3 regions of the Kitasatospora sp. NPDC093679 genome follow, and region 3 is predicted to be linked to each of the others. Evidence: riboswitches for the same ligand, from Rfam matches in the RefSeq annotation. Region 3 holds a riboswitch; each other region holds the start of a gene.

Region 1 (9,916 bases), on a different contig from region 3:
AAGACAGTCAGCCGATGGATCGCCGACCCCAGCCGCATCCCCCACGCCCGGCACCGATGGGCGGCCTGCGAGGCGTTAGGTGAGGAGGAAGCCGCCTTGTGGCCCACTGCCGTCCGCTCAGCACTCAAGACCGGACCCGACCGGGAGGTCATCCAGGTCTTCCCGTACCGGTCGGCCGCGCCGGCTTCGCTCTGGCGTTCGCTCATCACCAAGGCACAGCACGAACTGACCTTCGCGGGTTACACCAACTACTTCCTGTGGCTTGAGCAGGCCAACCTCGCCGGAGCACTGCGCCGCAAGGCGCAGACCGGGTGCCGGGTCAGATTCTTGATCGGCGATCCCGACAGCCCCACCACCAGGGCGCGCGAAGCCGAGGAGGGCGTTCCGCTCACTCTCTCCACCCGTATCGCGGTGACCATCAGCGAGTTGGAGCGGCTCCGCGAGGTCGGCAACATCGAGGGCCGCTTCGAGACCGGTCACGTGAACCTGTCCGTCTTCCGCTTCGATGACGAGATGATCGTGACACCGATCCTCGCCCGCAGAGTCGGCCACGACTCGCCGATGATGCACCTGCGGCGTACCCAGGCCGACGGCATGTTCGACCGGTTCGCCGACCATGTCGAAGAGCTGTGGAGCCGTGGACGGAACATCTGGGAGGTGGCTCAGAGTGGCCAGGCGTGACTACGAAGACGACCCGAACGCACCCGAGCCCAACAGCCTGGTCCCCGCGGCTTCCGTGGTCGTAGTGGACGAGGCCGGCCGCATCTTGCTCCAGCGGCGAACGGACAACGGCATGTGGGCACTGCCCGGCGGAAAGATGGAGCTGGGCGAGTCTCTCGCAGATTGCGGCATCCGGGAGACCTACGAAGAGACCGGTATTGACGTCGAGATCACCGGCATCGTGGGCACCTACACCAACCCTGGCCACGTCTTCGCGTACGACGACGGCGAAGTCCGCCAGGAGTTCTCCATCTGTCTGCTTGCGCGGCCCACCGGTGGAACGCTGCATGCGTCCGACGAGTCGTTCGAGGTGGCGTGGTTCAGCCCAGAGGACGTGGATGACCTGCCCATGGTCCCCAGCATCCGGAAGCGGATCAACGACTGGCGGTCCGGACAAGGCCCCGCCGTCCGGTAGCTCAAGCAGCACAACAAAGGGCCCCGGCTTCCGACGCGTATCGCAATGGAAGTCGGGGCTCTCGTCATGCTGTGCTGACCAGCGATGTTGGCATAGGTGAAGCGAGTTGTGACAGAAGAAAAGCCCCAACTTGGGCGCCAAATCGACAACCCGCGAGGAGCCTAAGTCAGGGCCAGGTTACCGGCCTCGATAAAGCTCCATGAAACGCGCCTTCCTGTCCTCAACAGCCGCCTCGTCGTGCTCCGGCGCGGCCTCGCCGATGCCGGACTTCTCATTGATGCTTCTGCCGATCTCCATCGAGGACGGCTCCAGCCGTGAATCGGGCCGGGTGCGATGACGGACGTCGGTCAGCCGAGCAGGAGTTCTGCTGCCGGGGTGTGGTTACCGGTCGATGAGGCTCCGGCCATCGCCGAGGCTGCCGTGTCCGGGGCGGTGCCGGGTGGTACGACCAGCAGCAGGAAGTGGTCCTGGAAGCCCCGTGTGAGGCTGATCGTCGCATCGCTGCCGGCGAACCAGTTGATTCGGACCGCCGAGCCGTTCGCCACGACGGACTGGGGCACGCCGTCCCAGGCCGAGGTGTCGAGGCCGGCCCGGATGATGCGTCCGAGGTGGGCGCCGAGCGCGGTGATCAGGTCCGGAAGCTCTGCGAGGACGTGGTTCGAGCGGGGCCACCAGGCACCGTCGAAGACGCCCTCCCGCGACATGGTCGGTTCCAGTATCAGGCGCGGCAGCAGCGGGACACCGGGCACCGACCACGGTTCGGGAGAGGGGGGCTCAGGGAGGGGGATCGGCATCATGAGGGAGCCGCCCGTCCGGTCCACGAGGGACCAATCATGACCCAGGGCGACGCCGGCGCTGATGCCGGTGTACGGAATGTCCTCGGTTGTCTCCCACGGTACTCCGCAGCGCTCTTCCCCGGGCCGCCCGCCACAGGAGTAGCCTCGAAGACATCCAGGGCATCCCGCATTCCGGTACCCGTTCCGGCTTCGTTCTGGGTGAATGACGGCCCGGCGGCCCCGAACGGGCGGCCGGAGACGGGAACGGTGGACACCGTGACCGCTCACCCTCCGCAGTCGGCACGGCTCGGCCACGGCCTCACGGTCGCCGACGCCATGGATCCCTGCGAATACCAGATAGCCGATGACAGCACCGTCGACCAGGCCAACGACATCTTCCGCAGCGCCCACGTGGAGTACCTGCTCGTCCGCGACCACAACGGCCGGTGCGAAGGACTGGTCACCCGCACCGGACTCCACCCCTTCCTGACCCGCTCCTGGTACACCGAGCGAACCGCGATCAGCACCACCGCGCACCAGCGCGGACCGTTCACGTGGCCGACCATGGGCTTGGCCCTGGCCACGATCGCGATGCGGATCAAGCGCCTGACGGTCTGGCCCGTCGTCGACGAGGACGGCTACCTCCTCGGCGTGCTCACAGCGGACCGCGCCACCGACCTCCTCGCCGCCGCGCCCGTGTGACCCGTCGCGCTGGGCCGAAGCGCTGCCCTGGGAAGCCCCCTCCGCCTCCCCAGGACAGCGCGGTCAGCGGTCCGCCGTCAGTCGGCCAACGGCAGGTAGACCCGGTTGCCCTGGGCCGCGAACTCCTCCGACTTGGCCTTCATGCCCTCGACGGCCTCCGCGTCGTACTCGGGCTCAGGGGCACCATCGCCGTACTTCTCTGTGATGGTTCGACTGATCTTCATCGAGCAGAACTTCGGCCCGCACATGGAGCAGAAGTGCGCGGTCTTGGCGGGCTCGGCGGGCAGCGTCTCGTCGTGGAAGTCGCGGGCGGTCTCGGGATCGAGGGCCAGGTTGAACTGGTCCTCCCAGCGGAACTCGAAGCGCGCGTCGGAGAGCGCGTCGTCCCAGGCCTGGGCGCCGGGGTGGCCCTTGGCGAGGTCGGCCGCGTGGGCGGCGATCTTGTAGGTGATGACGCCGGTCTTCACGTCGTCCCGGTTGGGCAGGCCCAGGTGCTCCTTGGGCGTGACGTAGCAGAGCATGGCGGTGCCCCACCAGGCGATCATCGCGGCGCCGATGCCCGAGGTGATGTGGTCGTAGCCGGGCGCGACGTCCGTGGTGAGCGGGCCGAGGGTGTAGAAGGGCGCCTCGTCGCAGATCTCCTTCTGGAGGTCCATGTTCTCCTTGATCTTGTGCATCGGGACGTGGCCCGGGCCCTCGATCATCACCTGGACGTTGCGCTCGCGGGCGATCCGGCCGAGCTCGCCGAGCGTCTGCAGCTCCGCGAACTGGGCCTCGTCGTTGGCGTCCGCGATCGACCCCGGGCGCAGGCCGTCACCGAGCGAGAAGGTGACGTCGTACGCGGCGAGGATGTCGCAGAGCTCCTCGAAGTTGGTGTAGAGGAAGTTCTCCTCGTGGTGCGCCAGGCACCAGGCGGCCATGATCGAGCCGCCGCGGGAGACGATGCCGGTCTTCCGGCGGGCGGTCAGCGGCACGTAGCGCAGCAGCACGCCGGCGTGCACGGTCATGTAGTCGACGCCCTGCTCGCACTGCTCGACGACGGTGTCGCGGTAGACCTCCCAGCTGAGGTCCTCGGCCCGGCCGTCGACCTTCTCCAGCGCCTGGTAGAGCGGCACGGTGCCGATCGGCACGGGGGAGTTGCGCAGGATCCACTCGCGGGTGGTGTGGATGTTGCGGCCGGTCGAGAGGTCCATGACGGTGTCGGCGCCCCAGCGGGTCGCCCAGGTCATCTTCTCGACCTCCTCCTCGATCGAGGAGGTGACCGCGGAGTTGCCGATGTTGGCGTTGATCTTCACCAGGAAGTTGGTGCCGATGATCGCCGGCTCGACCTCGGGGTGGTTCACGTTGACCGGGATGACGGCCCGGCCGCGGGCGACCTCGTCGCGGACGAACTCCGGGGCGAGCCCCTCGCGCAGCGCCACGAACTCCATCTCGGGCGTGATCACGCCCTGCTTGGCGTACGCGAGCTGGGTGACGGCCGCGCCGGCCCGGCCGCGCAGCGGGCGCCGCGGGCGGCCGGGGAAGACCGCGTCGAGGTTGCGGAGGTTCCCGCCGCGCGGCGAGGTGTGCTTGATGCCGTCGTCCTCGGGGCGGGCCTCGCGGCCCTCGTACTCCTCGACGTCGCCGCGCTGGCGGATCCAGGCGTCGCGCAGGGCGGGCAGGCCGCGCCGCACGTCGGGCTCGTAGGAGGGGTCGGTGTACGGCCCGGAGGTGTCGTACAGCGGGACGGTGCGGCCGTTGGTGAGGAGGACCTCCCGGTACGGCACCCGGAGGTCGGGGCGGCTGCCCTCGCGGTGGGCCTTGCGCCAGGCCGGGGTCGGGTAGCCGGTGGACGCGCTGCTGACGCCCCGGTCGGAGACAGACTGCGGCTGTGCTTCAAAGGTGGTCATGAGACCCTCTACTCCCTACGCCGGCATTACCCGGTCAGGTTCCTGCGGTCGGCGCAGCGGTCGGTCCGTGTACCGCGGACCTTTCAGCGCCCTCTCAGCCCGGTGCTCCGAGCTCCCGTTGGCTGCAGGCGGATGCCTGCAGCAAGACGTCAACACCGTAGCGGCAGCGTCGTGGCAGGTCCAGACGGGTTCCGGCCAGTGGACGGGCACGGCAGACTGGCCGGCATGGTGGGCAGCACAGGGCGGGTGACCGGGCGGACGGGGCCGGGGCTGGTGGGCGAGGTGATGGTGTTCGTCCCCGAACGGCGCGGGACGGAGGCCTTCCTGGCGTATCCGGCGGTGCCGGGCGAGGAGCTGGCGGTGGGCACCCCGGTGGTGGTCGTGGAGTACCAGCCGCCGCGCACGGTGTACGTCGCGGCGGTCCTTTGACGGAATCTTGACGCACTCCTGGGCGAAACACGGCCGCCGGGCCCTTCCCCCGCGATCACGACAGGCGCAGAATCTCCTGCTGCCGCCGGCTACCGCGCCTTCCTGCACACCAGAGCGCAGCCACGGGACACCGGCGTGCCCTGAAGGGGGAATCAGCCGATGTTGATCGGCATCGCGGGGGCCGTCGTGGCTTCCATCGCCGTCCTGGTCGTGCTCTTCAAGCTCATGTGGCGGGTCGCCGAACCGAACGAGGCACTGATCATCTCCGGATCCCGGCACCGCTCCGAAGGGGTCGCGGACGGGCTCGGGTTCCGCATCGTCACCGGGCGCGGCACGCTGGTGCTGCCCGGTGTCCAGGTGGTGCGCCGGCTCTCGCTGGACCTCAACGAGGCCGAGCTGGACGTCGAGTGCGTGACGTCGCAGGGCATCCCGGTGCACGTCAAGGGCGTGGTGATCTTCAAGGTCGGCGACGACCCGGTGTCGATCGCCAATGCCGCCCGCCGCTTCCTCGACCAGCAGAAGATGATGGGCCACCGGGTCCACAACGTCTTCGCCGGCCATCTGCGCTCCATCGTCGGCGGGTTGACGGTCGAGGACATGATCCGTGACCGGGAGCGGATGACCGGGGAGACCCGGGCCGCGTCCGGCAGCGAGATGGAGAAGCTCGGCCTGATCATCGACTCGCTGCAGATCCAGGAGATCCTCGACCCGACCGGCTACATCACCAACCTGGCCGCCCCGCACGCCGCCGCGGTGCAGCGGGACGCCCGGATCGCGGCCGCGGAGGCGGACCGCCGGGCCACCGAGGCCGAGCAGGAGGCCTTCGCCCGCAAGGCCGAGGCCACCCGCAACTCGGGCATCCAGCAGGCCGGTTACCAGGCCGAGCTGGAGACGGCGCAGGCCCGGGCGTTCCAGGCCGGTCCGCTGGCGCAGGCCGCGGCCCGGCAGGAGGTCGTCGTCCAGGAGACCAAGGTCGCCGAGCTGGAGGCGGACCGCAAGGAGCAGCAGCTGCAGGCGGACGTCCGCAAGCCGGCCGACGCCCGGGCGTACGAGACCCGGACGAAGGCGCAGGCCGACCGCGACGCCCGGATCTCGGCGGCCGAGGCGCTGGCCCGGGAGACCGAGCTCAAGGCCGCGGCCGAGGCGAACCGGGTGAAGATCGCCGCCACCGCGGAGGCGGAGGCCACCAAGGCCCGCGGTCTGGCCGCGGCCGAGGCCACCCGGGCGACCGGCCAGGCCGAGGCGGCGGCCGCGGAGGCCAAGGGCCTGGCGGCGGCCGAGGCGGCCCGTGCGCTCGGCCTGGCCGAGGCGGAGGCGATCAAGGCGCGGGCGTCTGCCCTGGCGGAGAACCAGGAGGCGGTCGTCGCGCAGCAGTTGGCGGAGAACTGGCCGGAGATCGTCCGGGCCGGTGCGGAGGCCTTCGGCAACGTCGAGCACATGGTGCTGCTGAACGGCGCCGAGGGCATGGGCGAGATGATGGCCAAGGCGCTCACCATGGGCGGCACGGGTCTCGGTCTGGCCCGGCAGCTGCTCGCCGCGATGGGCCAGCAGCAGGCTCCGGCCGAGCCGGTGGCCGCCGCCGGGCGCGCGGTGAGCCACGCCATCCCCGTCCAGGAGGGCGCGGAGGGCTGAGCACGGCGGCAGCCCGCCCGGCCGCGGTGTGCGGCGGGGCGGGCTGCTGCGTGTCCGGGGGCGGGCGGGCCGGGTCAGGCCCGGTAGGCCTCGGCGAGGGCGGTGAAGACGGCCTTGGGGCGGCTGACGCCGTCCTCCAGGGCGACCGCGCCGTACGAGCCGAGGTCGAGGTCGTGGGCCGGGTCGCCGGGGCGGTGCGGGGCGCGGTAGCCGGCCCGGTTGAACCAGAAGGCGGAGTCCACGCCCTCCTCCTCGAAGACCGGTAGCAGCCTCCTGCAGGTACCGCACCTGCTCCTGCTCGTCGCGGACGAGTCCGGCGCGGACGGCGGGCGGCTGGGCGGTGCGGTCGATCACGTCCCGGCCGAGGCCGCCGCGCTCGCCCGCACCGGCGTAGGTGCAGCAGCCGAACCCGGTGACGGCCACCGGCTTGCCGTGGGCGGGGTGGGCGCGCAGCTCGTCGCGGTAGCGGGCGGCGTTGTGGGCGTCCCGGTAGGCGTCGACGGCGACCAGGTCGAAGGGCGTCCGGTCGATCCGCTCCCAGACGCCGGAGGCGTAGGTGATCCGGCCGCCGAACGCGGCGCGGCAGGCGGCGGCGGTGTCGGCGAGGAAGGCGTCGAGGCGGGCGGTCGCGGCGGGCTCGGCCTGCCGGGTCCCGGGGCGGAGGAGGGTGGCGATCCGCTCGCCGAGGTCGGCTCCGGGCAGGAACCCGTCGGCGAAGAGGGTGGGTTCGCAGCCGAGGACGAGGACCACCTCGGCGCCGGCGGCCCGCAGCCGCTCGGCGCGGCGGGCGCAGTCCGGCAGGACGGGCCGCATGGCCCGCTCGTCCAGGCCGCAGGGGAAGGGCGCGAACCGGACCTCCAGGCCGTGCGCGGCGGCGTGCTCGGCGGCGAGGGCGATCCGCTCCGGGTCGGCGCCGGTGATCCGGACGGCCGTGCCGTGCAGGTCCTCGGCGATGCTGCGCATCTCGGCGCGGACCTCGGCCGGGGCGAAGTGCGGCCGGGAGGACTGCCCGTCGGGGTGAAGCCGGTGTCGTAGTCGATGCCCTCGGCGCGCATGGCGGTCGGTCCCCGTGGTCGTGGTGCGGCTGGTGGTCGGTTGCTCGGCGGGGGCGTTCGGGTCACTCGGCGTCGGCGACGACCTGCTCGGCGATCCGCTCGGCGACCTTGTTGCCGGCGAGGATGCCGACGCCGATCGCGGCGACCAGGAAGACGGTGCCGAGCCAGGCCATGGTCTCCACCGGCAGGGTGTAGGCGCCGACGACCCGGGCGACGCACTCGGCGACCAGGACGGAGCCCCAGACGAGCGAGAAGGTGCGCTCCTGGCGGCGGAAGACGTCCGAGCCGGCGGCCAGCCGGTCCCAGGCGGCGTCCCGGGCGGCGATGCCCTTGACGATGAAGGGCTTGAGGCCGGCGGTCATCAGCGGGCGGCGGCCGAAGGCCGAGACGATGATCGAGATACCGATGATGCTGCTGATCGCGCCGTCCTTGGCGAGCATCAGCCGTGGGTCGCCGCTGATCGCGGAGAGCGCGATGCCGGCGGTGTTGACCACCAGCATGAGCAGCGCGAGCCCGTTGAGGGTGCGCTCGCGGAGCAGTCCGGCGACGGTGCGGACGGCCGGGACGGCGCTGGAGAGCGCCAGCGAGGGCACCAGGCCGAGGCCGAGGGCGCTGTGCGCGGCGAAGTAGACGCCGAGCGGGACGGCGACGTCGACCGCGAGCGGCCTGAGCGCCGCCAGCTTGGTGGCGGTGGCCTCGCTGCGGCCGCTCGTCGCGGTCCGCTCGGTCTGCTCGGTCGTGTCGATCGCCGCGGTGGTGGTGATGGTGGCCATGGTGTCCGCTCCCCGTTGTCGGTGGTGCCCTGTTCCCGATGCATCGAGAATCCCGTGGACGGGGGGTCGCCCGGCAGTGTCGGCCGCACCGGGATCCGCATGACGGATGTCACGGCCGCGTCCCGGCAGGGAGGTTGGGGGGAACACCGGCCGGTCCTGAGTACGGGTACTCAGGCCGTGGGCGTCCGTGCCCGGCAGCATGGCGGGCATGGACCTTCGATTCCCGAGCGTGGGCATCACCGCGGTGGGCGCCGGCCTGCCGGCCCGGGTGCTGACGTCGCAACAGCTCCAGGACGAGGTGGTGGCGGGGAGCGGACTCCGGCTCCCCGAGCGGATGTTCGAGAAGGCCACGGGCATCGTGACCCGCCGCTTCGCCGCCGACGACGAGTACGCCTCCACGCTGGCCCTGGCCGCCGCCCGGAACGCCCTCGACGGCGCCGGGTACGACCCGCTCGACATCGACCTGCTGGTGTACGCCTCCGCCACCCGGGACGTCTGCGAACCCGCCACCGCCCACCTGGTGCAGGCCGAACTCGGCTCCCGGGCGCACGCGTTCGACGTCTCCAACGCCTGCAACAGCTTCATCAACGGCATCGACGTGGCCCGCGCGATGATCCTCGCCGGACGGGCCCGGCGCGCCCTGGTGGTCACCGGTGAGACGCCCAGCCGGGCGATGCGCCGCGACCCGTCCGGTCTGGCCGACTTCCGGGACGGCTTCGCCGGCTACACCTTCGGCGACGCGGGTGCGGCCGTGGTCGTCGAGCCGGTCGAGCGCGGCGGGATCCTCGACGTGGAGACCGAGACGGCCTCCGAGCACTGGGCGGTCGGCGGGATACCCGGCGGCGGATCGCGCCACCCGCGCGGCGACGAGTACAGCTACTTCCGGGGCGGCGGCAAGGAGTTGCGCGGCGTCTTCGAGAAGATCGGCGGCGACATCCTGACCCGGGTGGCGGCCCGCACCGGCCTCGGCTGGGACGCCTACGCCCGGGTGCTGGTGCACCAGGTGACGCTGCCCTACCTGGAGCGCTTCGTGGAGCTCACCGGGGTGCCGGAGGAGAAGCTGGTGCTGACCGTGCCCGAGCTGGGCAACGTGGCCAGCGCCACCCTCGGCGTCCAGCTCGACCGGATCCACGGCCGACTCGCCTCCGGCGACAGGGTGCTGATGGTCGGCCTCGGCGGTGGTGTCAGCCTGATGACGATGGTCTGGGAGGTGCCGTGACCGCGCTCTGGGTGGTCGTCCCCGCGTACCGCGAGGAGGCCCGGATCGGCGGCACCCTGCGCGCCCTGGCCGCGCAGCGGGACACCGACTTCACGCTGCTGGTGGTGGACAACGCCTCGGACGACCGGACGGTCGCCGTGGTCGAGGAGTTCGCCGCCGGGGCGCCCTTCCCGGTGCACGTCCTGGTGGAGCCGGAGAAGGGCGTCGGCTGCGCCGTCGACACCGGGTTCCGGCACGCCATCGCGCACGGAGCCGGCCTGCTCGCCCGCACCGACGCCGACTGCCTGCCGGAACCCGGCTGGACGG
Region 2 (9,916 bases), on a different contig from region 3:
GGCGCATCGCGACCGTGGTCAGCTCGGTGCCGGACACCTGCAGCGCCTGCTCCAGCACCTCCAGGCTGGGGGCGCCGCCGGTGCCCATGATCAGGCGCGAGGTGAACGCCGTGCCCGCGATCGTGAACAGGTCGTCGGCCATCGTCAGCCTCCCTGGACGGCGGTGAGGATCTCCACCCGGTCGCCCGCGCCGAGCACGGTGGCCGGCCAGGCGCCGCGCGGCACCACGGCCTCGTTGACCGCCGCCGCCACCCCGGTGTTCGCGGCGGACACCCGGGCCACCACCTCGGCCAGCGTGGTGCCCGGAGGCAGTTCCTGCGGCTCGCCGTTGACGGTCAGAGGGACGGGCACCGGATCGGTGTTCAGCATGCGAGGGCCTTCGCGTGGAAACGGTCGGGGGAGAAGGGGGCGGCGAGCTCCGGGACGCTCCCGGTCGCCAGGTGCTCGCCGAGCAGGTCGGCGGTCACCGGCGTCAGCAGCACGCCGTTGCGGTAGTGGCCGGTGGCGGCGACCAGCCCGGGCAGCCGGGTCGGGCCGAGCAGCGGCGCGTTGTCGGGCGAGCCGGGCCGCAGCCCGGCACCGGTCTCCACCAGCGGCAGCTCGGTCAGACCCGGTACCAACTCGTGGGCGTCGCGCAGCAGTTCGTAGACCCCGCCGGCGGTCACCGTGGTGTCGAAGCCCTGCTCCTCGCTGGTCGCGCCGATCACCAGCTCGCCGTCCGCCCGCGGCACCAGGTAGATGTGCTGCCCGCGGACCACCGCCCGCACGTTGCGCGACAGGAACGGCCGGTACGCCTCCGGAATCCGCAGCCGCAGCACCTGGCCCTTCACCGGCCGCACCGGCGGCAGCACCCCCTCCGGCAGACCGGGCAGCAGATGGCTGCGGCAGCCCGCCGCCAGCACCGTCCGTCCGGCCGCGAGCTCGGCGCCGCCGTCCGTCCGCACCCCGGCCGCCCGGCCGTCCTCGACCAGCAGCTCGACCGCGGACTCCCGGTGCAGCACCACCCCGGCCCGCTCGCAGGCCACCACCAGCGCCCGGGCGAGGCGCCGCCCGTCCACCTGGTGGTCCCCGGTGACCAGCAGACCGCCGCGCACCCCCGGCGCCAGCATCGGCTCCAGCCGGCGGCACTCCCGGCCGGTCAGCCACTGCGAGTCCAGGCCCAGCCGGGCCTGGAAGGCGTGCAACTCGCGCAGTTCCTCGCGGTCGTCCGCGTCCAGCGCCACCGCCAGCGTCCCGGTCCGCCGGTAGCCGGTGTCCAGGCCCGTCACTTCGGTCAGCTCGGCCGCGAACGCGGCGTACCGCTCGTTCGACGCCATGCCCAGGCGCAGCAGCGGCTCCTCGCCGTACTGCAGCTCCGTCACCGGCGCCAGCATGCCCGCCGCGACCTGCGCGGCACCGCCGCCGGGCACGGGATCGACCAGGGCCACGGCCAGGCCGCGCTGCGCCGCCCGCCAGGCGACGCCGAGCCCGATGATGCCGCCGCCGACCACCAGCACGTCTGAATGGGACCGTGCCACGTCGCTGATTCTCCCTTCGCCGGCATGACCCGGATCAGGTTCGGACGGTCGCAGGCCGCTCCAGCCCGCCTCTCAGCCCGGTGCACCGGGCTCCCGTGTGGTGTGCACCCACCATAACGCCGGGTGTCGCCCACCCCGAAAGGGCGTACACGGGCTGGACACCCCGGCCGATAGGGTGGCCGCCGTGGCAGAGCTGAACGGAACGGACCGCGTCCTGATCGCCGGCACCGGCATGGCCGGCGCCCAGTGCGCCCTCGCCCTGCGCCAGGGCGGCTTCCGCGGGACGGTCGCGCTGGTCGGCGACGAGCCGCACCGCCCGTACGACCGGCCGCCGCTCTCCAAGGACGTCCTGCTCGGCAAGAGCGACTCCACCGCCTTCGACATCGACTGGGAGCAGCTCGGCGTCGAGCTGCTGCTCGGCCGCCGCGCCACCGGCCTCGAACCCGGCGTCCTGCACACCGACGCCGGCCCGCTCGCCCACGACGCCCTGGTGATCGCCACCGGCGCCGAGGCCACCACCCTGCCCGCCGCCACCGGCACCCGCATGCTGCGCACCCTCGACGACGCCCTCGCGCTGCGCGCCGACCTCACCCCCGGCACCCGGATCGCCCTGGTCGGCGCCGGCTGGATCGGCGCCGAGACCGCCACCGTCGCCCGGCAGCTCGGCTGCCACGTGACCGTCGTCGAGGCCGGCCCCGCACCGCTGCCCGGAGCCCTCCCCGCCGAACTCGGCGCCCTGATGGCCCGCTGGTACGCGGACGCCGGCGTCGACCTGCGCTGCGGCACCGGCGTCGCCGCCGTCGAACCCGCCGGCCTGCTGCTCGCCGACGGCAGCCGGATCGACGCCGACCACGTCGTTGTCGGCATCGGCGCCCGCCCCGCCACCCGCTGGCTGGCCGGCTCCGGCGTCGCCCTCGACGCGGCCGGCGCCGTCCTGGTCGACGAGCGGCTGCGCACCGGCGCCCCCGGCGTGTGGGCGGCCGGCGACTGCACCTCCTACCCCTCGCGCCGCTCCGGCACCCGGCTCACCGTCCAGCACTGGGACCACGCCCTGCAGTCCGGCGCCGCCGCGGCCGCCTCGCTGCTGGGCTCCGAGACCCCCTACGACCCGGTGCCGTACTTCTGGTCCGAGCAGTTCGGCCGCATGGTCCAGTACGCCGGCCGGCACGCCGACGCCGACGAACTGCTGTGGCGCGGCAGCCCCGACGAGCCGTCCTGGTCGGTGCTGTGGCTGCGCGGCGGCGCCGCCGTCGCCCTGCTCGCCGTGGACCGGCCCCGCGACCTCAACCAGGCGAAGCGGCTCATCGAGCGCGGCACCCCGCTGGACCGCGCCCGCGCCGCCGACCCGGCCGTCCAGCTGAAGGCCGCCGCGGCCTGAGCCGCGCCCACCCGGGGCCGCCGCCCTCGGCGGTCGTCCGGTCACGATCCGTCATCGGTACCGGGCTGGCCGGGCGGGCTGCGTGCGCGCGGGGCCCGGCAGGTGGCAGTCTGGTGCCGTGAGTGAGATCGATCCCAAGATTGACGCCCTGGTCCCGGCCTGGATGTACCTGCCCGACATCTCCGAACTGTGGGGTGTGCAGGTCACGGAGGTCCGCAACATGGTGAAGGCCAACACCCTGCTGGCCGTCCGCCGCGGCGAGAACAGGTCGCTGCAGGTGCCCGCCGCGTTCATCACGCCGGACGGTCCGGTCAAGCACCTGATCGGCACCCTGACCGTCCTGCGCGACTCCGGCTTCAGCGACGAGGAGATCCTCGAGTGGCTCTTCACCGAGGACCCGTCGCTGCCCGGCAGCCCCATCCAGGCCCTGCACGAGAACCGCGCCACCGAGGTCAAGCGCCGCGCCCAGGCGATGGCGCTCTGATGGCCTACCCGCGCGAGCAGCTGGCCGACGCCCGGCTCTACCTGTGCACCGACGCCCGCCGCGAGCAGGGCGACCTGGCCGAGTTCCTCGACGCGGTGCTGGCCGGCGGGGTGGACATCGTCCAGCTCCGGGACAAGAACCTGGAGGCCCGCCAGGAGCTGGAGTACCTGGAGGTCTTCGCCGACGCGGCCCGCCGCCACGGCAAGCTCTTCGCGGTCAACGACCGGGCGGACGTGGCGCACGCCGCCGGACCGCAGGTGCTGCACCTCGGGCAGGACGACCTGCCGGTGCCGGCGGCCCGCGCGATCCTCGGCGAGGACGTCCTGATCGGGCGGTCCTGCCACGCCGAGGCCGAGGTCGACGCGGCGGTCGCCGAGGCCGGCGTGGACTACTTCTGCACCGGCCCCGTCTGGCCCACCCCCACCAAGCCCGGCCGCCCGGCCCCCGGCCTCGGCCTGGTCTCCTACGCGGCGAAGGCCGTGACGGACCGTCCGTGGTTCGCCATCGGCGGCATCGACGGCAGCAACCTCGACGAGGTGCTCGCCGCGGGGGCGCGACGGATCGTCGTCGTCCGCGCCATCACCGCAGCCGAGGACCCGGGCGCGGCCGCGGCCTCCCTGGCCCGCCGCCTCCGCGACGCCTGAGGCCAGGCAGGCCCGGCGAGGGGTACCACAGGGGCGCGGGGAACTGCGCAGCCCGGGAGCGGCCGTCACGACGGAACGGGCCAAGCCGAGTTCCGTACGGTGACCCGCATCCGGATTGCGCGGTTCTCCCCCGGCCTTCGGCCGGGAGGTGCCCCCACACGCCCCTGGTGTGCATCCCCTGGTTCAAGCCGTTCGTCAGTGCTTGCGGACGGTGGCGGCTTCGGCGAGCGCGAGGAGGGTGGGGCGGGCGGGGCCGTCGGCGAGGGGGGCGGCGTCGAGGGCGGCGAGGGACTGTTCGAGGAGTTCCCCGATGCGCCGTTCGACGCGGTCGGCCGCGCCGCTGCGCTCCACCAGCCCGCGCAGGACGGGGATCTCCTCGGCCGTCAGGTCGGCCGCGCCGAGCCGCTCGTCGAGGTGCCGGGCGTCCGCGGGGGAGAGCCCCCGCATGGCGTGGGCGACGAGGAGGGTCCGCTTGCCCTCGCGGAGGTCGTCCCCGGCGGGCTTGCCGGTGACGGCGGGGTCGCCGAAGACGCCGAGCAGGTCGTCGCGGAGCTGGAAGGCCTCGCCGAGCGGCAGCCCGAACGCCCCGTAGGCCTCGACGAGTCCGGGTCCGGCGCCGGCGAGCAGGGCGCCGACCTGGAGCGGCCGTTCGATGGTGTACTTCGCGGACTTGTAGTGCAGGACGGTCTGCGCCCGGTCGAGCGCCCCGGCGTCGGCGGAGTCCCCGGCGACCGGTTCGAGGACGTCGAGGTACTGGCCGACCATGACCTCGGTGCGCATGAGGTCGAAGACGGGCTTGGCGGCCCGTACCGCGTCGTCCGGCAGCCCGGAGCTCTGGAACAGTTCGTCGCACCAGATCAGCAGCAGGTCGCCGAGCAGGACGGCGGCGCTGGCGCCGTACTGCTCGCGGTCGCCGCGCCAGCCGTGCTCGCGGTGCAGGCCCTCGAAGCGGCGGTGGACCGAGGGCAGGCCGCGGCGGGTGTCGCTGCGGTCCATGAGGTCGTCGTGGACGAGGGCGCTGGCCTGCAGCAGTTCGAGGGCGGCGGCGGCGGCGGCGATGCCGGGGTGGTCGGCGGCGCCGCCGGCGCCGCGCCAGCCCCAGTAGCAGAAGGCGGGCCGCAGCCGCTTGCCGCCGTCGAGCAGGAAGTCGCGCAGTGCCTCGGAGACCGGGCCGAGCTGGGGGGAGATGCCGGCGAGCAGGGTGCTCCGGCCGTCCATGAAGGCGGCGAGCGCGGCGTTCACGCGGTCACGCACGGCCTCCCGGTCGATCGGGTTGGCCGGCAGGCTGGTGGAGGAGGGCACGGTGGGACTCCGGATCATTGGGCTGACAATCAGCCTATCCGGCGGTCGTCCGGGGCCCGAATCGGTCGTCCGCGCCGGTCGGCGCGGACCCGCGGGTGGCCCCGGTCACGCGGTGTCCCACGTGCACGTCTCATTCAGTGGACTACGTTTGGTCACCCTCCGCGCCTGACCGCTAGCCTGCCAGCATGGCACTCGGCATCCCCTCCACCCGGACCGACCACGCGCCGACCGTCCGGGACCTGCTGGCGGCCGGTGACCGCTCGTTCTCCTTCGAGTTCATGCCGCCGCGCAACGAGGTCGGCGAGCGCCGCCTCTGGGACGCGATCCGCCGGGTCGAGGCGCTCGACCCCAACTTCGTCTGCATGACCTACGGCGCCGGGGGCTCCTCGCGCAGCCGGACGGTCAACATGGTCGGCCGGATCGCGACCGAGACCACCCTGACCCCGGTCGCCCACCTGACCGCCGTCGACCACTCGGTGGCCGAGCTGCGCAACATCATCGGCCAGTACGCCGACGAGGGCGTGCGCAACGTGCTCGCGGTGCGCGGCGACCCGCCCGGCGACCCGATGGGCGCGTGGGTCCGGCACCCGGAGGGCGTCACCTACGCCTACGAGCTGGTCGAGCTGATCAAGGGGATCGGCGACTTCTGCGTGGGCGTGGCCGCCTTCCCGCAGATGCACCCGCGGTCGGAGAACTGGGACGAGGACATCCGCCACTTCGTCGCCAAGTGCCGGGCCGGCGCCGACTACGCGATCACCCAGATGTTCTTCGAGGTGGAGGACTACCTGCGGCTGCGCGACCGGGTCGCGGCGGCGGGCTGCACCACGCCGATCATCCCGGAGATCATGCCGGTCACCAACATCCGGCAGCTGGAGCGCTTCCCGCAGCTGTCCGGCTCCGACTTCCCGGAGGAGCTGAAGGCCCGCTTCCTGGCCGTCGCCGACGACCCGGACGCGGTGCGGGCGGTGGGCATCGAGCACGCCACCGCGATGTCCGAGCGGCTGCTCGCCGAGGGTGCGCCGGGCCTGCACTTCATCACCCTCAACCACTCCACCTCGACGCTGGAGATCTACCAGAACCTCGGCCTGCACCGGCGCTGAGGCCGGTCCTGCCGAGGATGCAGTGGTGTTCGCCCGCAGCCTGTACAGTCGCCCGCACATGCGGGGCGCGCGAGTGGAGGTAGCAGGATGGGCATCGGGTACCTGCTGCTGTACGCCGCACTCGCGGTCGTCGCGCTCTGGCTGATCGCCGAACTGCTGCTGCAGAACCGTGCCCCGCTGGTGTGGCGCGGCGTCGCCCTGGCCGGCTTCCTCCTGGTGGTCGGCGGCATGCGGCTGCAGTCGGTGCTGGTCATCGGCATCGGCGCGGCCGCCTTCGCGGTCGGCCAGTTCTTCGTGACCACCTCGGTGAAGCGCGGTTTCGTCGCCGGCTGGTCGCTGCGCCGCGAGGACGGCGCCCTGCCCGGCCCGCTGGCCCGTGTCCCGCTGCTGAGCGCCGCCACCGGCGGTGCGGCCGGCGCCGAGGAGACGGCCCTGCCCGAGCCGCCGGTCGTCGGCGAGGTCGGCCCGGTCGAGCCCGACGTGGCCCTCGCCGCGTACACCGAGGTCGAGGAGGTCGCCGCCGACGGCGTCTACGCCGAGCCGCAGGCGTACCAGCAGCAGGAGCAGCAGGTCTGGACCCAGCAGGGCTTCCCGCAGCAGGCCGCCCACCAGGACGCGTACGCCCAGCAGCAGGCCGGCTACGGCTGGGAGCAGCAGTGGGCGGCGCAGCAGCAGGTCGCCCACGTCCAGTACCAGCAGGACGCGTACGGCCAGCAGGCCGCCTACGCGCAGCAGGCCGCCTACGCCCAGTACCAGCAGGACCCGTACGCCGCGCAGCAGTTCGCCGCCCAGCAGGCGCAGCAGTTCCAGGCCCAGCAGCAGGGCCAGTACTACCAGCAGGGCTGGGAGTACCAGCAGCAGCCGGCCGTCCCGCAGCAGCAGGGTCAGTACCAGCAGCAGACCTGGGACTACCAGCAGCAGGGCTGAGCCCGGCGGCCGGCCGTCAGGCCGGGCCGATCAGCCCGGCGGTGATCGAGGCGGACATGCCGACCCGGGCGAGCCCGCCGCCGGGGTGGGCGCCGCCGCCGATCCGGTACAGGCCCGGGACACCCGTCCCGTTCGGCGGGTTGAGGGTGCCGCCCGCCAGCGAGGGGACGGGCACCCACGGCGTGGACCGCACCTCGCGCCACAGCACCCGCTCGCGCAGGTCCAGCCCGGACTTCGCCAGGTGGTCGAGCAGGTGGCCCGCGTAGGCGTCCAGGTCGTCGCCCTCGCGCACCCCGCAGGTGACGGTGAGGGTGACCGCCTCGTGGTCGGCGTCCGGTACCAGGGAGGGGTCGTCCGGCCGCAGCACCTGCACGGTCGGCCCCTCGGGGACGCTGTCCTCGTGCAGCAGTGCCTCCATCTCCCAGCCGGCGTTCTCCGCGTGCACCACCGTCCGGTGCACGGTGCCCTCCGGCCGGGCCCCGCGCAGGGCGAGCAGCACCCGCACCCGGCCGAGCCCGCTGCCCGGCTTCTGCCACCCGAGGCCCGGGTCGGGCGAGGAGGAGAGCACCAGGTCGGCCTCGATCCGCTCGCCGTCGGCCGTGAGCACCCCGCAGGCCCGGCCGCCCGCGGTCAGCACCCCGGCCACCCGGGTGTCGAAGCGGAACTCGGCCCCGCGCTGCTCGCAGCGGCGGAACACCGCGTCGGCCAGCGCCCGGATGCCGCCGCGGACGTACCAGACGCCGAAGGACTGCTCCATGTACGCCAGCACGGTCGCCCCGGCCGGAGCGTCCGGCCCGAGGCCGAACCGGGTCGCGTACTCGGTGAGCAGCGCCGTCAGCCCGGGATGGTCGCCGAGTTCGCGGCGGGCCACGTCGCCGAGGGTGTACGAGCCGCGCGGCAGCCACTTGGCGGGGCCGCGGCGCGGCGGCCGCGGGTAGGGGTCGGCGAGCCGGCCCTCGGGCAGCGGCTCCTCCATCAGCGGGCGGCGGGTGGCCTCCCAGACCGCCCGGCCGCGGTTCATCACCTCGCCCCAGCGGTCGCCCGAGCCGGTGCTGAAGGCCGTGTCCAGGGCCTTGGCGACGCCGCCGCGGGAGGCGTTCGGCAGCACCAGGTCGGTGCCGTCGGGGAAGAGGTGCCGACTCTCCGGCTCCACCGGGACGAGGTCGACCAGCTGCTCCAGCGGCTCCCGGCCGCTCTTCAGCGCCAGGTCCCGGTAGACGGCCGGCAGGTTGAGCACGCCCGGCCCGGTGTCGAAGGCGAAGCCGCCCCGCTCGTACCGGCCGACCATGCCGCCGTACGTCGGGGCGGCCTCGCACACCGTCACCCGGTGGCCGAGGGTGCCGAGCCGGGCCGCTGCCGCGAGTCCGGCCATGCCTGCGCCGATGATGACGATCCGTGCCATGGGCGCTGAGTCTACGGGCGAACCCGCGCAGGTCACCCGGGGGCTGCCGCCCCCGGCGCCGTCGTCAGTACTGCGGCTGGACGGCCGCGGTGCGCGCGGCCCTGCGCTCGCGGCGGCGCTGGAGGAAGCGGCGGATGCGGGAGACCGCGAACCAGACCAGCAGCACCCCGACCACCAGCAGCACCGCGGCCGCCGAGGCCGCCACCCACGGGTGGAAGACCGCCAGGGTGACCAGGCCGGCCACCGAGAGGTCCTCCAGCAGGCTGACCACGATGTTCGAGGCCGGCTCGGGCGAGGTGTTGACCGCCATCCGCAGCGAGGCCTTGATGCCGTGGCTGACCAGCGCCGTCGTGCCGCCGAGCGCGCCCGCGGCGATCTCGCTCAGCGAGCCGGGGTCGTTGCTCGCCATCAGCACGCCGACGACGGTGCCCGCGGCCGGGCGGATCACGGTGTGCACCACGTCCCACACCGAGTCCACGTACGGGATCTTGTCGGCCACCGCCTCGCAGAGGAACAGCACCGCGGCGGCGATCAGCACGTCCGTGCGCTCCAGCGCCGGCGGCACCGACTCGGCGCCGCCGAACCGGCCGAACAGGCCGAGCAGCAGGACCACGGCGTAGGCGTTGACACCGCTCGCCCATCCGCTGGTGAAGATCAACGGGATGATGCTCAACTCTGCTCCCCTCCGGCAGGGCCGCCCGACACCCGGGCGGTCGGGACGTACCGTACCGGTGCTCCAAGGACGCGCCGCACGGCCCGCCGGTTCCCGGGCGCCGGCCCGCCCGGGGACTGAGTACGGATACTCAGGGCCACGAATGAGTACGCCGACGGATACCCCCTGACCTGCGGGGACGCCATAGTGGTGGGCGCCGGACGGGGTGAGCGCGAAGCACCGTCCGGGAAGCGACGGGGCCGTCCGCCGACCGTGGGGGACCGACGGGCCGGCCCGGTCGCGTGCACGGGCCGTTCGGGGCCGCGCACCGCCGGCACGGGGCGGCGGAGCGCGGTCCGGGGGGACGGCCCGACCGGGGGAGACCGGAGGCCGGGGGAACGGCCTCCGGCAGACGTGCGGGGCGGCGGCGCCCGGCCGGACGGCGACGGGGGTGCCGGTCCGGCCGCGGCGCCGCCGCCCCCGCCGCTCCTCCCGCCGCCGTGCTTCCCG
Region 3 (9,916 bases):
ACGGCGGCGAGCTCCTCGGCGGCCTTGCGGACGTCGCGGGCGGGCAGGCCGAGCAGGGCCTGCGCCTCCTCCAGGCTGTGCCGGCGGCCGACCCACAGCTCGCCCTGGCCGTCCAGCCAGAACTCGCCGTTCTCGCGGTTCGAGCGCGGCAGCAGGTACAGCACGAAGTCGTGGCCGTCCCCGGTGGGCTCGCCCACCAGGACGGCGTCCTCGGTCTGGTCGCCGGTCAGGTGCACGTACTCGCTGGCGGCGCGGAACGGGTAGTCGGTGTCGTTGGCGCGCACCCGCAGCCGGCCGGCCGGGACGACCAGCCGCTCGCCCGGGAACGCGGCGGACAGCTTCGCCCGGCGCCCGGCGGCGTACGGGGCCTGGGCGACCGGCTGCAGCCCGCGCAGCTCGGTGTCGGCCCAGCCCGACTTCATGGACGCGGCCAGCTCGTCGGTGACCTCCCCGTACAGGCCGTTCTTGCGGCCCTTGATCGGCTGGTCCTCCTCCTCGGCGGCCAGGCCCTCGGGGTTGTCGGACACTGCCGGGGTGCGGTCCTCGGTCACGTACGTCGCCTCCTTGCGCGCGTCTCCCCGCCCGGGGCACGTCGGATCGCGACGTGGTCGGGCGGCCGTGCCCACCATGGTACGAGGACGGACCGAACGGGCGTCCGGGCCGGTCAGCAGAAGCGCAGCGCCATCAGGACCAGGTCGTCGGAGCCGGCGGCGTCGCCGCCGGTGACCTCCAGCAGGTGCGCGCAGAGCCGGTCCGGGTCGAGCAGCACGTCCCGCGGGGCGTCGGCGGCCGCCCGGCGCAGCGCGGCCTGCCCGGCGTGCAGGCTCGGGCCGCAACGGCGGGCGAGCCCCTCGGTGTACAGCAGCAGGAGGTCGCCGCGGTCGGCGGCGAGCTCCACGCCGGGCGCCTCCCAGCAGCTGAGCACGCCGAGCGGCGCGGAGAGCGAGGTCTCGACGAAGCGCGCCTCGTCGCGGGTGACCAGGATCGGCGGGCAGTGCCCGGCACCGGCCAGCGTGACCCGCCGCTCGGCGGGCTGCACCCAGGCGTAGACGGCGGTGGCGGTGCGGGCCGGCTCGGTGGTCTTGAGGAGCAGTTCGAGGTCGCCGAGGACGGAGACCGGGTCCTCGCCCTCCAGCACGGCGTAGGCGCGCAGCGCGGCCCGGATGCGCCCCATCGCGGCGGCCGCCCCGGGGGCGGAGGTCGGGCCCGCGCCGGGGCCGTCGCCGAAGACGCTGCCGACGGTCAGGGCGAGGGTGCCGTCGGGGAGCTCCACCGCGTCGTACCAGTCGCTGCCGGTGGCCTGCTCCAGGCCGGCGGTGACGCAGCGGGCGGCCAGCCGGACGCCGTCCAGCACGGGCAACCGGTCCGGCAGCAGACCGCGGCGCAGGGCGTCGGTGGCCCGCCGGGACCGGTCGGCGGCGAGCTGGCCGGCCAGCACCGGCCCGGCGAACTCGCAGTAGCGGCGCAGGAGGTGACGGCGGCGCTCGCCCGGCTCGGCGGGCTCGTCGTAGAACCAGGCGGCAGCGCCGAGCGGGCCGTCCTCCGGGGTGCCGAGCGGCAGCGCGAAGCAGGCGCCGAGGCCGAGCTGGGCGGCGACCTCGCGGAAGCGCGGGCCGGCCGCCGGGTCGCCGGCGAGGTCGGCGATCAGCAGCTGCCCGCCGTCGCCGGCCCGGCTGAGCAGCCCGGCGAACGGCCCGTGCTCGACCGGTACGGTCTCCAGCGCGCCGATGCCGGAGCGGTCGAGGCCGAGGCCGACGGTGCGGCCGCTGCCGCGCGCGGTGGTGGTGATCAGTCCGCGCCGGGCGCCGAGCAGGGCCGCGCCGGACTCCAGGACGGCCGCCAGCGCGGCGTCCAGGCCCCGGGCGCGGGTGAGCAGTTCGGTGTGCTCGTGGAGGCTGGTGAAATCGGAGAGCCATCCGGACAAACGGTCCTGCAACCCGCCGTCGGCCCCGTCGGCGAACTCGTCGCCGAGGAACGCCGGCAGCGGGAGGACCGGCGTCAGGACGGCCGCCGCGGGCGCCGTCCCGCAGAGTGCCGGGGCCGCTCCGCACGCTGCCGTGCCGGGCAGCGCCGCACCGCTCACGGCCAGTCCGCTCGGCTGGGCGTCGGTCATGTCGCAACTCCCCACATACTGGTACGTGTCACGCAGGACTCCCGAGACCGGACAGAACGAGTGCTATCTCACTGTTCGGCAGCAATCCACCACTTGTACACAGGCCGATCGGGGCATGTCCATAAGCGTGACGAGGTCTCTCCCGGGGGCCCGTGCGCGCGGTCGCGGGCGGTGCCGGGGCACGCCGGGGCGGGCCCGCGGCGGCGCCGTGCGGCCGCTCGGGCTGACGCTCGGTCAATCTGCGGTCCGGATCGTATGCTTCCGCCTCGCGGCCGCTCCCCGGCCGGCGGCCGACTCACTCGTACGGTGGAACCGGCGGGCCGCAGCGCGCGTCCATCCGGCCGTATGAGGGATTCTCGTTCCAGGGGCCGTGCGGCCGGGAACCTCCGGGTGCCCTCCCCCCTCCCTCGTCTCACACCGCCCGCGCCCGCGCCGGCGGTCGTCCTGGTCCCCACGGTCGCGGAGAGGAACGAGCACCCATGCGTCGGATGCAGTTGCGGTGGCCGGGGAGCCGCCGGCGGGAGCAGGGCGCGCTGCTGTTGGCGGCGCTGGAGGCGGCGGACCGCGGCTGGCCGGTGGTGCCGGGCGCGCGTGCCGTCCGCGGGGCGTTCGGCCCGTGCAGCTGCGGCGAGCCGCGCTGTCCGCTGGCCGGCGCCCATCCGCACGACCCGCCGCTGGCGGCCGCCACCACGGACGGCCGGATGGTGCAGTGGTGGTGGGAGCACCGGGCACCCGGCGCGCCGGTGCTGGTCGCCACCGGCCGGTCGGTGTGCGGGGTGAGCCTGCCCGCTACGGCGGGCGAGCGGGTGCTGCGCTACTTCGCCGACCTCGGCGTGCCGGTCGGCCCGGTGCTGGCCGCGCCCGGGCGGCACGTGCTGCTGGTCGCGCCGTTCACGCTGGAGGAGCTGGGCGGGCTGCTGGCGGAGCGCCCCTGGGTGCCCGGTTCGCTGCGCTACCACGGGCCCGGCGGGTACGTCCTGCTGCCGCCCTCGCAGACCGGTGCGGGCGGGGTGCACTGGGTGTCACCGCCGGTCGGGAACGGGCTGTGGCTGCCTCAGGTCGGCACCCTGCTGGAGGGGTTGATCGCCGCGAGCGTGGCCGAGCCGGACAACAGCCGGCTGGCGTACTGAGCCGGGCGCGGGGCGGCCGGAACGGGGCGCCTCCGCGGCGCCGCCGGGCGTCCCCGGGAATGGGAAATCCGGTCGCTGGCGACGGGGGATGCACCAGCGACCGGACTGTTTAAACAGTAACAAAGATCCGGCGGGGCGCCAATTTGTCCGCCCATGGCCGACCTGGCATTTTCGTCCCACCGGTGGAAATGTGACCGGAGTCACATTCCCCGTCAGTTCAGGGTGATCTGACGGCTCACCAGGTTGGCGCGGGCGCGGCGCTCCTCCGCGGACAGGGGTGCGGTCTCGGCCAGCGCGTCGGCCAGCCGCTCGGCGAACTCGGCGGCGGGCTGCTCGCAGTCCTTCGCGGAGAACTCCACCGGCAGGTCCCACACCGGCACGGTCAGGCCGTGGGCGCGGAACGAGCCGACCAGCTTGGTGTCCTCGCCGAGCGAGCTGCGGCCGGCCGCGGACAGCCGCGCCAGTGCGTCGAGCAGCTTCTCCTCGGGCACGGTCATGACCCAGCGCAGGTGGTTCTTGTCCGGGGTGCCGCACCAGTAGGCGGCGTCCACGGAGGTGACCTTCTCGGTCGGGATGGCCGAGGCGTTGGCCCGCTCCAGCGAGGCGGCGACCTCGCCGGTGGCCGACTCGGCGTCCTCCAGCCAGAACTCGAAGCCGGTGTGCACGGTCGGGGCGAAGCCGGCCGAGGTGTCCAGCAGGTCCTGCAGGCGGCGGCCGCCCGGCACCGTCCGGCGGGACGGCACCGGGGTGCCCGGCTCGGTGGCGAGCGCCAGCTCCAGCGCGTCGGCCAGGTCGCGGCTCAGGTCGCCCGAGCTCGACTGGGTCTGCAGGCCGAGCAGGATCGAGCCGTCCGCGCGGCGCAGCGCGGGCCAGGCCAGCGGCAGCACGGTGGCCAGGGTCACCGACGGCACCTCGCCGACGGCGCCGTCCGCCACCCCGGCGGCCAGCGTCAGCGGCACGGTCGCGGCCGGAACCAGCTCGCGCAGCGCGACCCAGTCGGCCTCGCCCGGCAGGCCCTCGAACGGGCGGTGCACCAGCTCCTGCACGGCGTGCGCGGCCTCCCGGCCGTGGCAGGCCTTGTACCGGCGGCCGGAGCCGCACGGGCACTTCTCGCGCGCACCGACGACCGGGATCTCGCCGGTGGCGGTGGCGGTGCTGGGCTGCGACGAGGACTTTGCGGCCTTCTTGGCCATGGCGGGGCTCCCGGGAACGGCGACAGTGCACCCGCAGCCTACTGAGGTTCGCGCCGCCGACCGGTGCGGACGCACCCCCGCGGGGTCGCCACGGACCCGCCCGCGCGCCCCTGTGTGGCATCCGTACGCCTTTGAAGACAGCTCCTACGCGGCCGGATCGTCGCGCCGCTCCGGCCGCAGCGGCAGGGCGGCCCAGACCGTCACCTCGCCCGGCGCGTCGCGGATGCCCCAGGCGTCGGCCAGCTTGCCGACGATGCTCAGCCCGCGTCCGCCGCGCGCCGTCAGCGACGGGCTGGCCGGCCGCGGCCTGGTCGGCGCACCGCCGTCGGTTACCTCCACGACGATGCCGTCCGCGTGCGTCCACCAGCGGACCAGGATCCCGCCCGGATCGTTTTCCTCCGTCGTCTCCGCGCCGCCGTGCCGGGAGGCCGTCACCGCCCGCACGAGGACCGCGTCCACCATGTCGGCGGTCGTCCGCCCGGCCAGTTCCGAGAACTTTCCGAGCGGCCGCGCGTAACGACAGGAATTGCTGAGCAGTTCGGAGAGGATCAGCACCGCGTCGTCGACGACCTGCTCCGGTACCGCCCGTTCACCGAGCTCCCGGCGCATCCTCCGGCGAGCCGCTCCGACGCCGGCCGGACCGTGCGGCACCGCCATGGTCGACGAAGTCGGCCCTGTCTTTTCGGGCACAGCACGCGCCACCATCAACGCCACCCCCGGGACCTCCTTCAGCGTCTGCCGAGGGATGGATGCCCCCTGGGAATGCGTCGGAAACGACCGTTCGGCGATCGCGCAGAGACATTCCCGAGGCCCGCGACCCACCGTATTCAACCACCGATAAACCGCTTACGGTCTGTTGTGAAAGTCCGAGGAATTGAGCGTTCTCTGAGCTCCTGTCAGAAGTCCGCGCCCCGCAGTGCGCCGTTCGCACACCGCTCCGCCCGGGTGGTGCGCTCAGCGGCCGAGCTGCGCCAGCACCTCGCGCGGCCGGTTGGTGATCAGCGCCTCCACACCCAGCTCCAGGCAGAGCTCGACGTCCTCGGGCTCGTCGACCGTCCAGACGTGCACCCGGTGCCCGGCCCGGCGCAGCGCCGTCACCAGGCCCGGGTCCCGCCGCACCAGCTCGATACCGGGCCCGGCGACGGCGGCGCCGCCGGGCAGCGACCGCGTCCGGCCGAGCACCGGCAGCCGGCGCTCCAGCAGGTACACCGTCGGCATCGCGGGCACCGCCCGGCGCACCCGGTGCAGCGACAGCTCGGAGAAGCTCATGACCCGGACGGTGGACTCCTCCGGGGTGCGCGGCAGCAGTCCGTAGTGGTCCAGCAGCCGCACCAGCTCGGCCTCCGTCCGGCCCGCGTACCGGGTCGGGTGCTTGGTCTCGATGGCCAGCTCCACCCGGCGTCCCGCCTCGGCGACCAGTTCCAGCAGGCCGGCCAGGGTCAGGATCGAGCTCGGCCGCGGGGTGTCCGGCGAGTGCCAGGAGCCGAAGTCGAGCTCCGAGAGCTGAGCCAGCGTCATCGCGGACACCGCGCCCCGGCCGTCCGAGGTGCGCCGCACGGTGCGGTCGTGCACGCACACCAGCCGGCCGTCGGCGGTCAGCCGGACGTCGCACTCCAGCCCGTCCGCCCCCTCCTCGATCGCCCGGGCGTACGCCTCCAGGGTGTGCTCGGGCAGGGCCGCGGAGGAGCCGCGGTGCGCGACGACCCGGACGGCCGTGCGGTCGGGCGCCGGGATGCCGGAGACCGCCGGAGCGGTGCGGCGGATCTTCTGAGTGTCCACATCAACACCCTACGAGTGCGTGGATGTCCGATCGGATTCGGCACGGGAAACCGGTGGTGAACACCTCCGTCCGGCGGTCGGCGGCACCGGACGGAGGCCGGCGGGCACCCGGCCGGGTGCCCGCCGCAGGCTCAGCCGTCGGCGCGGGCCGGGCGGCGCGAGGTCAGCGGGGTCAGCGCCCAGGTCGCCAGCGCCGGCACCAGGAAGCCGAACAGCGAGGCCGAGGTCCACGGCTGCGGGGTGAAGCCCACCGCCGACTGCAGCCCCTGCCAGAAGTCCGTCCACCAGCCGGCCACCGCGGTCGGCGCCAGGAACTGGTACGTGGCGAAGCCCAGCGCCCACGGCAGCAGCATCAGCCAGCGGGCCGGGGCGTCCTGGCCGGTGTCCCAGCCGTTCCGGCCGGCCCCGAAGAAGTAGTCCACCGCCAGCACCGCCAGCAGCGGCACGAAGACCGCGCCGATCAGGTAGAGGAAGCTCGCGTAGGTGTCGTTGAACTCGCCCTCCTCGACCCGCAGCGCCAGCAGCGTCACCAGGGCGCCGATGCCGCCGGTGAGCAGCCGCCGGTCCACCTTCGGCAGCAGGTTGTGCACCGACATCGCCGTCGAGTACACGTTCGCGAAGGACTGGTCGGTCTCGCGGAGCACCAGCACCAGCAGGAAGGCCCAGCCGGCCGCGACGCCGGTGAACGAGGAGAAGATCTTCGAGGTGTCGCCGCCGGACTGCAGCAGCGCGATCAGGCCGAGCACGTAGCACCAGACCTGCGCCAGCGAGTAGCCGGCGAAGGTGCCCCAGTACGCCGAACCGGGCGTGCGCGCGTGCCGGGTGTAGTCCGCGGCCAGCGGCACGAAGGAGATCGACACCGCGATGATCGCGTCGGTCGCCGGAAGGAAGCCGTCCCAGTTGCCCGCGCCCGGGTCGGGGAAGCCCTGCCGGCCCAGCTGGACGGTGAAGTAGACCATCGCCACGCCGACGGCGACGGCCACGTACTTGCGCAGCACCGCGATCGAGCCGAGCGGCCAGATGGTGAGCGCCGTGGTCAGCACGCCGGCCAGCAGCACGAACAGCCAGCGCCAGCCCTGGGTGCCCGCCACCGTCTGGGCGCCGCCCGCGATCACGATCAGCTCGAAGACGCCCCAGCCGATGCACTGCAGGATGTTCAGCACCGTCGGCAGGTACGACAGCCGGGTGCCGAACAGGCCGCGCAGCACCGCCATCGCGGGGGCGCCGGTGCGGGCGCCGATCAGCGCGGCGACGCCCAGCATCGCGGTGCCGATCACCGTGCCGGTGACGATCGCGGTGACCGCCGCCGCGAAGGACAGCTCGTGGCCGGCCGTGCCGAGCACGGTGGCGGCGCTCTGGAAGCCGATCAGGCTGACCCCGAGGTTGGCCCAGAGGGCGAACTGGGCGCGGAAGTCGAGCGTCCGCGGCGGGGCGGTGTCCAGCACGAGCGGCGCCTCGACGCGCCGGCCGGCCTCGACACCGGGAACAGGGGCAGGCGAAACAGCCGTCATGGCCGGTACTCCCTACGCCGGCATTACCCGGACAGGTTCAGGCGGTCAGCGCCCCCTCGTCCGGCCCGGACTCCGCCCGGCCGGTCGATCGGCGCACTCTCAGCCTGGAAGGTCCAAGCTCCCGCGTGTTCAGATGAGGACGACAGGCTAACGAACCCGGCCGCGCACGCCAAGGGCCGGAGGTTTCGGTTCCGCATCGCGGGACGGCGGGCCGCCGGTCGCGTGCCGCACCCCGCCTTTCGCGTTCCGCCACAGGTCGGACGCATCCTGTCAGGGACGGCTAAGGATTCTTAGCCGTTCTTCAGAAGGCTCCTTACGGCAACCGAATCAGCCATGCGAAACACTATGGGCCAAGGATCTGTCAGCTATGGAGGTCGTCCGTGAGCAACGAGCACGCGAGTGGGTCCACCGGGCCGCAGGAGGAGCAGCTGCCCTCCGGCGAGCCCCGTACGGTGGGTCCGGCTCCTGACACCGCGGCGGCCCCGCCGCCGCCGGTCGTCGAGTCCGCGCCCACGCTCGCTCTCTCCAAGCTGAGCGAGCCGGCCCCGGCCGCGACCTCGTACATCGACGCCCCGCCGCCGGTCGTGCCCGCGGCTCCGGTCGCTCCGGCCCAGGCCGCGCCGTCGTACCTGGACGCGCCGCCGCCGGCCGTCCCCGCGGGCTCCCCGTACGCCGACGTCCCGCCGCCCGCGGCGGCTGCCGCCCCGGGCCAGCCGCAGCCGCAGCCGGCCAACCCGTACGCGCCGCCCGCCGCGGCCACCGACCCGTACGGCACCCCGGCGGCCCCGCCGCCGGCCGGTCCCACGCCGCCCGGCGAGGCGCACCACCCGTTCGGCGCCGGCCACCCCGTCGGCGGCTGGGGCCACCCGGCCGGCGGCCCCGGAGGCACCGGCAACCCGGGCGAGCCCGGCGGCCCCGGGTACCCGTACCCGCCGGTCGGCGGCCCGGCCCCGCGCCGCAAGCGCGGCGGCCTCGTCGCCCTGATCGCCGCGGTCGCCCTTGTCGCCGGCGTGGCCGGCGGTGCCATCGGCGCCGCGGTCAGCGGCGACGACAGCTCGGGCGGCACCAGCCGGACGAGCACGACCGTCAGCGTCAGCGACAGCCGCAAGGTCACCGACCGCGCCCCGGACTCGGTCGCCGGCATCGCCGCCAAGGCGCTGCCCAGCACCGTCACCATCAAGGCGCAGGGCTCGCAGGAGTCCGGCACCGGCACCGGCTTCGTCTTCGACACCGAGGGCCACATCCTCACCAACAACCACGTGGTCGCCCCGGCGGCCTCGGGCGGCAAGCTCACCGTGAAGTTCTCCGACGGCTCGTCCTACACCGCCTCGGTGGTCGGCCGCGCCCAGGGCTACGACGTCGCGGTGATCAAGCTCGACAACCCGCCGAAGGACAAGCTCGTCCCGCTGCCGCTCGGCGACTCCGACAAGGTCGCGGTCGGCGACGCCACCATTGCCATCGGCGCCCCGTACGGCCTCGAGGGCACCGTCACCACCGGCATCATCAGCGCCAAGGACCGCCCGGTCGCCTCCGGCGACGAGACGGGTGCGCAGGCGTCCTACATGAACGCCCTGCAGACCGACGCCTCGATCAACCCGGGCAACTCCGGCGGCCCGCTGCTCAACGCCTCCGGCGCGGTGATCGGCATCAACTCGGCGATCCAGTCCAACACCAGCGGCAACGGCCGGGCCGGCTCCATCGGCCTCGGCTTCGCGATCCCGATCAACCAGGCCAAGTGGGTCGCCGAGACACTGATCAAGGACGGCCAGCCGGTCTACGCGATCCTCGGTGTGCTCCGCAACGACGACTACAAGGGCGACGGCGCCCAGATCCAGACCAACGCCGTCCAGGGCACCCCGGCCGTCACCCCGGGCGGCCCCGCCGACCAGGCGGGCCTCAAGCCCGGCGACGTCATCACCAAGCTCGGCGGCATCCCGATCGACAGCGGCCCGACCCTGGTCTCCGAGATCTGGACGCACAAGCCGGGCGAGAAGGTCGAGGTCGAGTACACCCGCGACGGCAAGGCCGCCAAGACCACCGTCGTCCTCGGCGAGCGCAAGGGCGACAACTGACCCCGCCCGGGGTCACCCGACCCCGGAAACGGAGTGCACCGAACCCGCTCCGACCCGTTAGGCTGACCTCCGCCAGGAGGGTTGCCCGAGCGGCCTAAGGGAACAGTCTTGAAAACTG

The links. Region 3 has a riboswitch for thiamine pyrophosphate ahead of AB0O09_RS36050 (cytosine permease). Riboswitches for the same ligand answer to the same signal wherever they lie in the genome.
Region 1: linked by a shared signal. The riboswitch ahead of thiC (phosphomethylpyrimidine synthase ThiC) and the one ahead of AB0O09_RS36050 (cytosine permease) in region 3 are both predicted to bind thiamine pyrophosphate.
Region 2: linked by a shared signal. The riboswitch ahead of thiO (glycine oxidase ThiO) and the one ahead of AB0O09_RS36050 (cytosine permease) in region 3 are both predicted to bind thiamine pyrophosphate.

What each region holds. Positions count from the first base shown of each region.
Region 1 covers NZ_JBFBDW010000017.1:17,439-27,354, forward strand. The annotation lists gene AB0O09_RS16510 (DUF5919 domain-containing protein) at 1-681, shown strand, start outside; gene AB0O09_RS16515 (NUDIX domain-containing protein) at 668-1,135, shown strand; gene AB0O09_RS16520 (DUF5994 family protein) at 1,483-1,932, opposite strand; gene AB0O09_RS16525 (CBS domain-containing protein) at 2,188-2,613, shown strand; gene thiC (phosphomethylpyrimidine synthase ThiC) at 2,691-4,502, opposite strand; TPP riboswitch at 4,498-4,629, opposite strand; gene AB0O09_RS16535 (hypothetical protein) at 4,728-4,931, shown strand; gene AB0O09_RS16540 (SPFH domain-containing protein) at 5,091-6,563, shown strand; gene AB0O09_RS16545 (hypothetical protein) at 6,638-6,805, opposite strand; gene AB0O09_RS16550 (hypothetical protein) at 6,783-7,598, shown strand; gene AB0O09_RS16555 (VC0807 family protein) at 7,681-8,391, opposite strand; gene AB0O09_RS16560 (ketoacyl-ACP synthase III) at 8,600-9,610, shown strand; gene AB0O09_RS16565 (glycosyltransferase family 2 protein) at 9,607-9,916, shown strand, end outside.
Region 2 covers NZ_JBFBDW010000063.1:748-10,663, forward strand. The annotation lists gene AB0O09_RS33530 (thiazole synthase) at 1-142, opposite strand, end outside; gene thiS (sulfur carrier protein ThiS) at 145-369, opposite strand; gene thiO (glycine oxidase ThiO) at 363-1,517, opposite strand; TPP riboswitch at 1,512-1,624, opposite strand; gene AB0O09_RS33545 (FAD-dependent oxidoreductase) at 1,693-2,895, shown strand; gene AB0O09_RS33550 (Rv2175c family DNA-binding protein) at 3,014-3,379, shown strand; gene thiE (thiamine phosphate synthase) at 3,379-4,023, shown strand; gene AB0O09_RS33560 (polyprenyl synthetase family protein) at 4,219-5,343, opposite strand; gene metF (methylenetetrahydrofolate reductase [NAD(P)H]) at 5,511-6,425, shown strand; gene AB0O09_RS33570 (hypothetical protein) at 6,513-7,352, shown strand; gene AB0O09_RS33575 (NAD(P)/FAD-dependent oxidoreductase) at 7,369-8,754, opposite strand; gene AB0O09_RS33580 (DUF4126 domain-containing protein) at 8,819-9,427, opposite strand.
Region 3 covers NZ_JBFBDW010000076.1:9,248-19,163, forward strand. The annotation lists gene AB0O09_RS36020 (aminopeptidase P family protein) at 1-551, opposite strand, end outside; gene AB0O09_RS36025 (PP2C family protein-serine/threonine phosphatase) at 665-2,113, opposite strand; gene AB0O09_RS36030 (bifunctional DNA primase/polymerase) at 2,593-3,243, shown strand; gene AB0O09_RS36035 (DUF5926 family protein) at 3,456-4,436, opposite strand; gene AB0O09_RS36040 (ATP-binding protein) at 4,581-5,225, opposite strand; gene AB0O09_RS36045 (glycerophosphodiester phosphodiesterase) at 5,391-6,170, opposite strand; gene AB0O09_RS36050 (cytosine permease) at 6,347-7,726, opposite strand; TPP riboswitch at 7,719-7,861, opposite strand; gene AB0O09_RS36055 (trypsin-like peptidase domain-containing protein) at 8,107-9,798, shown strand; tRNA gene AB0O09_RS36060 (tRNA-Ser) at 9,874-9,916, shown strand, end outside.